3 regions of the Heyndrickxia sp. NPDC080065 genome follow, and region 1 is predicted to be linked to each of the others. Evidence: riboswitches for the same ligand, from Rfam matches in the RefSeq annotation. Region 1 holds a riboswitch; each other region holds the start of a gene.
The links. A riboswitch is a leader RNA that binds a small molecule or an ion and turns the genes downstream of it on or off. The one in region 1 is predicted to bind S-adenosylmethionine.

Region 1 (3,529 bases):
CCAGGTTGATACAGACTGGGATACAGGATGGTTCGATTTTGCTACTGAATGGTTTGAAATAAATGTAAGTGATGAGGAATTTATAGATTCTCTCAAAAACGTGATCTTAAATTTTTTAAATGGAATGGTATTCGCTTCCGAAGAACAAATTAAGAGCTGGTCAAGCTTAAGTATTAAAGTAATAAGGTCTGTAATAACAGTATTACAAGAAGAAGAAAAAATTGCGCTTGTTGATATTAAAGATCTCGGTAAAGGCTATATGCGAAGTGAAGATGTAAAAGAATATAAACAATTAACTGATTTTCGTTCGGTATTTATGTTGGATAAATCCGATTTTTTAGTGCGAGCGAATATGTCAGCACTTAAGGAAAAATATAAGGGTTATGAAGTATTACAGTATTTGTTAATTGATGGAGAATTTAAGGGAGCAGTTATTGGTCATTGGCGAATAGGACCTTATGATCTTGAAGATATAGTAGTTGAACCAGAAGTAAATACTAGAAAAGAAGAAATTATTGAAGCTATAAGAAATATCTATCCTGAAGATACCACAGCAATATTAAAATATAATGGGGAAGATTTGTAGATTGATTTTTTTATTGCTTTTGTTTCCTTAATATGTTAAAAACAATCTATACATCTTATTTCTAGGTAGGTGATATATTTTGTTTAATCGGGAACTTGTGAAGGGAAGTACTTCGCTGCTTTTATTGCATTTATTAGATGAACGAGACATGTACGGTTACCAATTAGCGAAGGAAATGGAAAGAAGAAGTGATGAAGCACTTCATGTAAAAGAAGGGACATTATATCCTGCATTGAAAAAGTTAGAGGAAAAGGGATATATTGATTCCTATTGGCAGGAGCAGGAAAAGGGGCCAGCTCGAAAATATTACCGTATTACAAAGGATGGAAAAGAGGTTTTACTTCATAAGTCAAAGGAATGGAACAGTTTTGTCAGTGTGATGTCCAAGGTGTTGGGAGATTCATAATGTTAAAGTTAAAGGTTGAATATATAGATAATGTAAAAGTAGCTTTAGACAATCATCCTGATGCAGTTGGAATTTGTAATGAAATCTCTTCGCATATTGAAGAGGGAGTAAAGGAAAGAATGCTATTAGGGGTTAGTGAGAAACAAGCGCTTGAAGAGGTACTCGATTCCATGGGGGATCCTATAGAATTAGGAAAGGGTTTTTGTACAACATCCAATTCAAAACAGAATACCCCAATACATTTTATTCTAATAAACTGGTGTTTTTTTATTGGCGGTTTTTTCATAGCAATCAGCAATCAAGCATCGTTATTTCCGATATTGAGCAATGTCTGGACTTTCTTGGTCCATATGTCTGAGTACATTCTTCTGCTTTATTTACTTTACTGGTTTTACATAGGATATTTTATCGGTAAACAATATGGACCAAAGGGGAAAAGGCTTGTACGTAAAACGTTAATAGTCGCTTTAATTCCTAATGTAGCTTTAATGGTAGCGGTTCTTTTTGAATTTTATCCAGAAGGCTTTTTCTCACCTTTATTAAATCCGATGTTTCTTTTCTTTTGTGTTTTGTCCACTTTATGTTTCTATCCGATTAGTAAAGTAGCTTATAAATTTGGGATCGTAAATGGTCTCTAATTTTTTAAAATACTACATAGAATTTCTATGTATATTAGGAGGGGGAAAATATGTCGTTAACCATGTTGGGATGTATTGCACTATTTTTAGCGTTTTTTAGTTTAATATTTATCCGACAAAATCTTAAAACAAGATTTGATTTTAAAAATGCATGGACTGCAGGAGGCTCGATATTAGTAATAAACATTATATTAATAGGTTTGACTATTTTAGGTGTTTTTTTCATCCCGTTTTCAACACCTTTTTTTATTGTAATATCACCGGTTGTAAGTGTGATTGCATGGGTATTTATAAAAGAAAGCTTTAGGAAGCCTTTATTAAAAAGGCTACATGCGGTAATAGTCGGTCAATCCATATATATCGGACTATTCATCTATTTAGCTTATAAAAATTCTACCATCAAACCATCGTATCCGGGTGAGGACATGTTTATGACTGGACTAGGATATATGATCGGAATGATCGTCTGTTTCTTTGCTACATTAATTGGAGTGATTGCATTTTTGCTGCCGCATAAAATTTCTAAAATAAATTTATCTTGATTATTTTAGCTAATTATTGTAAATTATTCATTAAGCTAAAATATTTCGGGATAATTAAATAATCAAAATCTTATCTAGAGAGGTTGAGGGACTGGCCCTATGACGCCTCAGCAACCAGTCATTTTTTATGACACGGTGCTAATTCCAGCAGGTTTTAAACCTGAACGATAAGGAGAATCTAATGACTGAACAGGACTTCTTCTTATAGGAGTCCTTTTTTTGTTGTTTTTTCTCCCCATATTCGTACGTACAAAACCAATATAGAGCCGATTATCGTCTCTACCATTTATCATGAAGGAATTAGAATTCTTCTAATAAGGCGGTGTGAGCAGAGCGAAGTTAGACTAATTATTTATGCTATTTTAGTTAGAATTAATCGTCGATTGAAAATACTAAAAAAGTTAGCGACGCTCACCCCTTTTCATAAAAGGGAGGAAAGTTTATGGGAAACCATCATATTCAAACAAAACTTGTTCAAGTTGGGAATCGAAGTGAAACGGAGACGGGCACGGTTAATCCGCCGATCTATTTATCAACTGCTTACCGTCATGAAGGAATTGGGTTATCAACCGGCTTTGATTATTCTCGGACGAAAAATCCGACACGTGCTCTTCTAGAGGAGAGCTTTGCGAAATTAGAGGAAGGGGATCAAGGCTATGCCTGTAGCTCGGGGATGGCGGCGATACAGCTTGTTCTATCCCTTTTTCAAAAAGATGACGAATTGATCGCAACAGATGATTTATATGGCGGGACCTATCGGTTGTTTGAACACTATTCAAAAGCTTATGGCATCACAGCTAATTATATTAATGTTAATAATCTAGAGCTGTTGGAGAAATCAATTAATGAAAGAACGAAAGCCATTTTCATTGAAACACCGACTAATCCGTTAATGATTGAAACCGATATTGAAGCAGTTGCAGCCATTGCAAAGAAACATCATTTGCTACTTATTGTCGATAATACATTTCTCACGCCCTATCTTCAAAAACCGATCATTCAAGGAGCCGATATTGTTATACATAGTGCAACGAAATATATCGGCGGACATAATGATGTTTTAGCAGGACTGGTTGTCGCTAAAGGTGAGGAAATATGCGGTCGTCTTGCCGCATTTCATAATGGAGCAGGTGCTGTCCTCTCTCCGTTTGATTCCTGGCTTTTAATAAGAGGACTGAAGACACTCGCATTAAGAATGGAAAAACACCAAGAAAATGCCAAGCAGCTTGTCGCCTTTTTACGTGAAAGATCGGAAGTGACCGATGTATTTTATCCGAACAAAGGGGGCATGGTTTCATTTCGCTTGGAAAAAGAAGAGTGGGTCCCAGCATTTCTGCAAAATCTAAATCTCATTACA
Region 2 (3,529 bases), on a different contig from region 1:
TTAAGTTATGAACGATTTATAAAGTAGTTTAAATGATTTTATCAAAACTAAATCGTAAAAAATCATAAAAAATAAGGGATGATATATATTATACACGACTAATATGCATCATCCTTTTTACTTGCTTCACAATCGCGCCCGATGTGGAAAAAACTTTTGAAAATAAGCAAAAAACACCTTCCTCTTAATTATCTTGCACATTTACCTTCAGTGGCTCTAAATCTATATATTTCAGGTACCCTCTATGTTGAGGATAGATCACTAAATATTTAGTATCTCCTATTCCGGTTTCAAATATAGCCGAGTCAGAACCCAATGATCGTAGTGCTTCCGATAAGTCATTTCCTTTATCATCGATAATTTTAAAGTTTAAAAAATCCATTGGAATACTTGTTTTATAATCTAATCGTATATTCGATTTACCAATTATCATTGATTTCATCGTAAAGGAATAGTTTTCGTCTTGAGATGTACTATTTTCGAATGTTAGTGTTTTTAACGGAAGCTGCTTAACCGGTATTTCAAAATGCCAATTACCTTTTACTCCCCCCATATTCTCGAAAGTAATCGGAAGGGTAAAATCTTTTGGAAGTTGTTCATAGATAAATTGCATCTCCATTGCACCTTTGTAATAATCTCCAACCTTTTGCAGATGCGAATCTCGCCCGCCACCGCTCCACTTCATTCCGTCCATTTTATATAGATAGTAGTCAAACTCCGAAATTCCTTTTTCCCACAGCGAAAAACCTTGGTCTAAAACCAACCTACATTTTTCTTCAAACTTGGCCAAGGGTTCTCCTTCAGCTTTAAATGTAATTCCAATATAAATTCCATCATAATAAACACTCGTTAGCGTAATAGTAATACCTTTGTCCGAAGCTGTTTGACTTATTTTTGTTACTAAATTTTTCGCTTCTAGCTCTTTTCCCATTTTCATATCAAAGGACTTATAAATTGATCCTATTACTGGAACACTCGCCAAAACTTTTGTCATTGGAGAAAATACAAATCCTGAAACCAATAGTAGAGAAGCTGCTATGGAAGTAATGGAGACTGCTAACTTTGTTTTCTTTTTATTCTTTTTCTTCCGTCTTCCTTTTTCGATACCTTTATCGATTGCTGTAAATAATTCATCCACAGGTACTTCAATATTTTCCGTTTTTACATTAAACCATTCTTTGTTCATAATAGCTCTCTCCCCCCAATATCTTTTTCAATTCAATTTTGGCACGCCTCAGGTAGGATTTTACTGTTCCTTCAGGTTTATCCATCATTGTTGCGATCATATGTATAGGTAAGCCGTGATAATAGAATAAAATGATGGCTGTTCTATCATTTTCATTTAAACTATTTAGTGCATCAGCAAGGTCGATGTTCTGATGAATTTCGATGACTTTGTGGTCCTGCAAATTGGCTAAAGATTCATAATCAATCGTGGTTAACTTCTTATTTCTTTCCAGTATCCGATAAGCGGTTCGAATCAATATTCTAATAATCCAGGTACTAAAATATTCCGGGTTTTTCAATTTGCCAATAGATTCATATGCTTTACAAACTGTATCTTGGACAACGTCCAAAGCGTCTTCTTTATTCCCTACATATAAAAATGCAGTTCTATACAGTTTACTGCTCTCTTGTTTTAGTAATAATTCAAATGCTTGCTCATCACCTTTTATGGCTTTTTTAACAACATTGATATTTTCCATATTATTGATAACTCCTTTCATAATATTAGAGCAGTATTATTCAGAAAAAGTTTAAACGAAATACGAAAGTAAAATCTAGATCTCTAATACAAAAAAGAACTCCGACCTTTTCAAGAATCTGGACGATTGTTGAACAACAAGAGACTTTTTATTCCACTAAATTAGATTTCCTTGTCAAACTAGAACTTTTTATAAGCCTCTACGTATGTAATTTTCTTTTGCTCAAAAAAAATTATTTTGTGATTACGGTTAATAACTTAAAATTATTTTGATTTTATACCATAATCCAAAAATATCCATAAAAATTTTGTTGATAAGGGAATAAAAATCATGTAATCTTTTATTTGCTGTGACAAAAAAATATAATATTTTTCTTCTTATCAAGAGAGATGGAGGGACTGGCCCGATGAGATCTCGGCAGCGGAACTTAGTGATTAAGTTGCTGTGCCAAATCCAGCAAGCAAAGGCTTGATAGATAAGATGAGTGTTTTATAGATATAAGGCCTCTTCTTGTTGTTTCAAGATGAGGCCTTTTTTTCGGGGCAAAATATGGATAAAAGACGTGTCCTATTTTATTTTTTGGAGGTAGAACAATGAATAAAGGGAATCCATGGGCGCTGATCCCATTTGTTGTTTTTTTGATTTTATTTATTGGTTCAGGAGTTATTACAGGTGATTTTTATGCCTTTCCTGTCATTGTAGCCATTGCCATTTCGGGCGCTGTGGCTCTAGCGATGAATCGAAAAGAACCGTTTGCGCGAAAGGTTGATATTTTTTGCCGAGGCGCAGGAAATTTAAATGTCATGCTGATGGTTGTTATTTTTCTCTTAGCTGGGGCCTTTTCAGAGGCAGCAAAAGGCATGGGGGCAGTGGACTCCACTGTTAACTTTGCTTTATCGGTTGTTCCGGAAAACCTGCTTGTCGTAGGCTTGTTCATCATTGCCGGCTTTATCTCCCTGTCAATGGGTACATCGATGGGAACGATTGTTGCACTGGCGCCAATTGGAGTTGGGATAAGCGAGCATACCGATTTTCCCATGGCTTTAGTAATGGCGGCGATTATTGGCGGTTCGATGTTTGGCGATAATTTATCCTTTATTTCAGATACAACTATTACTTCCGTACGTTCACAAGGTGCACAAATGAAGGATAAATTTAAGGTGAATTTTTGGATTGCGTTGCCAGCAGCTATTATAACGGGCATTATTTTAGGGGTTATCACAATGGGTGACACGGCACAAGTAGAGCATTTGAGCTATAGTTGGGTAAAAATTATTCCCTATGTTTTGGTTATTATTTTTGCGTTAGCTGGAATGAATGTTTTCCTTGTTCTGGCATTAGGGATTGTTCTCGCCGGGGCTGTTGGCTTAGCGGATGGCAGCTATCATTTAATGAGCCTTTTGCAAAAGATTGGCGAAGGAATGGCAGGCATGTATGAAATCGCCTTTCTTGCGATATTAATAGCTGGAATGGTGGAGGTTATTAAATTTAATGGCGGAGTTGACTTTCTGCTTCACCTTGCGACACGAAGGATTAAATCGAAAAAGGGTGCTGAATTTGGTATTGCCGGTCTTGTGGGCCTAACTGATTTATCGACGGCCAATAATACGATTGCTATTTTAATTGCCGGCCCGCTTGCAAAAAATATTGCTGATCAGTATGGGATTGAGCCGCGAAAGTCCGCAAGTATATTAGATATTTTCTCCTGTGCGATCCAAGGCCTTCTGCCATACGGGGCCCAATTCCTGGCAGCCGCAAGCGTAGCCGGAATATCGCCAGTGAGCATCCTGCAATACTCTTTCTATCCAATCCTCATAGGAATA
Region 3 (3,529 bases), on a different contig from region 1:
ATTCTCCATTGCGAGAAGAATACTTTTCTTTTCTGAAGCAAAAAATGTACGATTCTCTTCTTCTTTATAGAAAAATGGCTTAATGCCGAATGGATCACGGGCACCAATCAATATTTGCTCTTGTTTATCCCAAATGGTAAAAGCAAACATACCACGAAGTTTTTCTACTGCCTTTTCTTTATAATAACTATAAAGTGCCAGAATAACTTCTGTATCAGATGATGTTTCAAATGTTAACCCAGCTTCAAGTAATTCATTTCTAAGCTCAAGATAGTTATAAATCTCACCATTAAAGATAATCCAGTAACGTTCATTTTCATATGTTAACGGCTGATGACCGCTTTCTATATCAATGATACTTAGTCGGCGAAAACCAAACTGTATATGTTCATCTTCAAAAAATCCATCATCATCTGGACCACGATGTGTAATGATATTGTTCATGTTTTTAAAAAGCTGTCTATCTGTATCTCTTAATTCAATCTCATTGTCATGTATACAACCGATAAAACCACACATTATGTATGTCACCTACTCCATTTCTAATTAACATACTACTTTTTTAAAAAAATTACACTTCATAATACTAACATTTTTTCGCTACTTTTGCAGTAGACAATCATTTTATTTTTTTATTACAAAGTCTGTTTTCGTAAAGAATGGAAAAATCCTACTGCCGATTTTTCCTTGTCGCTATTTCGCATATTGTATAAAAACTAATATAGTTTGTTTTCGGGGCATCTTTTCTTAGAAAAGTGCGTATGCTTAAATGGCTTAATACTGTTATAAAGATTTTTCGATTCAAAAGCAACAAAGTTTAAGAAAAGAGCCATTACAAAAGGAAATGGAGTTACGATATAATTGTAACTCCATTTTCTTTAAGATTAAATATTCAATGCTTGCTTACGTAAAGCGTCTGCTTTATCAGTTCTTTCCCAAGGAAGATCAAGATCATGGCGACCAAAGTGACCATAAGCAGCTGTTTGTTTATAAATTGGGCGACGTAAATCTAACATTTTGATTATCCCAGCCGGACGAAGATCAAAGTGATTACGAACCGCATCGATTAATACATCCTCAGTTACTTTTCCAGTTCCGAATGTATCAATGGAAATAGAAACTGGCTGCGCCACTCCAATAGCGTAAGCCAATTGGACTTCACATTTCTCTGCCAAGCCAGCAGCCACTATATTTTTCGCAACATATCGAGCCGCATATGCAGCAGAACGATCCACTTTTGTAGGATCTTTACCAGAGAATGCCCCTCCGCCATGGCGTGCATATCCTCCGTAAGTATCTACAATAATTTTGCGTCCTGTTAAACCAGCATCTCCTTGTGGTCCTCCAATAACAAAACGACCTGTTGGATTAATAAAATACTTTGTATTTTCATCGATTAATTCACTTGGAACAACTGGACCTATCACATATTCTTTCACATTACGTTGGATTTGTTCTAAGCTAATTTCAGGATGATGCTGTGTTGAAACAACAATCGTATCGATACGTACCGGACGATCATTCTCGTCATACTCAACCGTTACTTGTGTTTTTGCATCTGGACGTAAATATGGTAATATGTCCTCTTTACGTACTTCTGCAATTCGACGCGCTAATTTATGTGCTAATGAGATTGGTAACGGCATAAGTTCTTTCGTTTCATTACATGCAAATCCAAACATTAAACCTTGGTCACCTGCACCAATTGCCTCGATTTCTTCTTCAGACATTTGTCCTTCGCGCGCCTCTAATGCTTTATCAACACCCATAGCAATGTCTGCAGATTGTTCGTCAATTGATGTTAAAACTGCACATGTTTCTGCATCAAACCCGTATTTTGCACGTGTATAACCAATATTTTTTATCGTTCCTCGAACAATTTTTGGAATATCTACATAAGTGTTGGTTGTAATTTCACCAGCTACTAAAACAAGCCCTGTAGTAACAGATGTTTCACATGCAACCCGGGCATTTGGATCTTTTTCTAAGATCGCATCCAAAATTGCATCTGAAATTTGGTCACAGATTTTATCGGGATGTCCTTCTGTTACTGATTCAGATGTAAATAAACGACGTTTTTTTGTCATCTCTTTTCCTCCCATATTAAGAATCTCTACTATCTATTTTTACGCCTCACGGTACTCATTCCCATTATTATGAAATAAACCAAGGATTTTATCCTTTTCAAGATTTTTATTTGGCTGTTTAAGTTTTTAAAATGCCTTTTAGACAATTTATTTATTAAACAGTTTGCCCCTGCAGTTTTATATACTACAAAACGAATAAAAATCACATTCATAGGTTACGAAAGCGGATAATCTAACATAAAATAAACCCTTCCCCATCATACTATTATGAGAGGAAAGGTTTAGTTCGATTACCCGTGCCTTTCACTCTTATCGTTCAAGGATTAACCTTGCCTCTGGTTAGCACCGTTTCATTCTAGAGGTTAGATTTTTTTAAACTGGCAAAACCAGTTTTTTATTTCTAACTTCAAACCTCTAAATTCTAGAATGCCGGTTGCTGGGTTTCATAGGGCCTGTCCCTCCACCTACTCGGGATAAGAGTATCCGTTCAAGGTAAAATATTACGCAATTTGTTTTACCATGTCAATACTTTTTGTTATCATTAATATTCGTCATTTATTTCCTTTATATATATCTAAACTTAATAACCTTTATTCAAGATTGTTTTCGCAAAATGCAACGAATTTACCCTTAAATATGTCAAATTTAAGTTATTTAAAAAATATGCATGAATAGTATAGACTATTTAAGTAATTGTGTTATACTAATTAACATATAAATGATATTAAATTTTTTCTAAAAAGGAAGGTTAGTATAAATGAAATCAGTAGCTTATTCTAATACATTAGCTAATGTTTTAGAAGGAAATAATATTCTTGCTCAATTAGCAGTACCTCAACTTGTGGAAAAGGTATTACAAAGAGGAGAGGGAATTTTGACATCAACAGGTGCGATCTGTGCTGAAACTGGCAAATATACTGGCCGTTCTCCTAAAGATAAATACATTGTTGAAGAAGCTTCTACAAAAGACTATATCGATTGGGGCTCTGTTAATCAACCAATTTCTGAGGATTCATTCGAAAAATTATATACAAAAGTTGTTAATTATCTCAAAGAACAAAATGAAGTTTTTGTTTTTAAAGGATTTGCTGGTGCAGATAAAAAAAATCGATTACCGATCCAGGTAATTAATGAATATGCATGGCACAATTTGTTTGCACATCAATTATTCATTCGTCCAACTGAAGAAGAATTAGAGACACATCAAACAGAATTCACGATTCTTTCAGCACCAAATGTGAAAGCGGATCCAGCTACTGATGGGACAAATTCAGAAACATTTATAGTCGTTTCCTTTGAACGCAAAATCATCTTAATTGGTGGTACAGAATATGCAGGAGAAATGAAAAAGGGGATTTTCTCCATTATGAATTATCTTCTCCCTAAAAAAGACATTTTACCTATGCATTGTTCAGCAAATGTAGGTGCTGAGGGTGATGTAG

Region 2: another riboswitch for S-adenosylmethionine. It lies ahead of ACQKP0_RS22695 (Na+/H+ antiporter NhaC family protein); the one in region 1 lies ahead of ACQKP0_RS02815 (methionine biosynthesis PLP-dependent protein).
Region 3: another riboswitch for S-adenosylmethionine. It lies ahead of metK (methionine adenosyltransferase); the one in region 1 lies ahead of ACQKP0_RS02815 (methionine biosynthesis PLP-dependent protein).

Annotation. Positions count from the first base shown of each region.
Region 1 is NZ_JBNNWS010000002.1:137,512-141,040, reverse strand. Features, by position in the region: gene ACQKP0_RS02835 (hypothetical protein) at 1-586, shown strand, start outside; gene ACQKP0_RS02830 (PadR family transcriptional regulator) at 666-992, shown strand; gene ACQKP0_RS02825 (permease prefix domain 1-containing protein) at 992-1,630, shown strand; gene ACQKP0_RS02820 (hypothetical protein) at 1,681-2,172, shown strand; SAM riboswitch class I at 2,240-2,346, shown strand; gene ACQKP0_RS02815 (methionine biosynthesis PLP-dependent protein) at 2,615-3,529, shown strand, end outside.
Region 2 is NZ_JBNNWS010000025.1:18,553-22,081, reverse strand. Features, by position in the region: gene ACQKP0_RS22705 (DUF4179 domain-containing protein) at 185-1,186, opposite strand; gene ACQKP0_RS22700 (sigma-70 family RNA polymerase sigma factor) at 1,167-1,706, opposite strand; SAM riboswitch class I at 2,081-2,188, shown strand; gene ACQKP0_RS22695 (Na+/H+ antiporter NhaC family protein) at 2,300-3,529, shown strand, end outside.
Region 3 is NZ_JBNNWS010000014.1:19,432-22,960, reverse strand. Features, by position in the region: gene asnB (asparagine synthase (glutamine-hydrolyzing)) at 1-519, opposite strand, end outside; gene metK (methionine adenosyltransferase) at 885-2,087, opposite strand; SAM riboswitch class I at 2,394-2,567, opposite strand; gene pckA (phosphoenolpyruvate carboxykinase (ATP)) at 2,845-3,529, shown strand, end outside.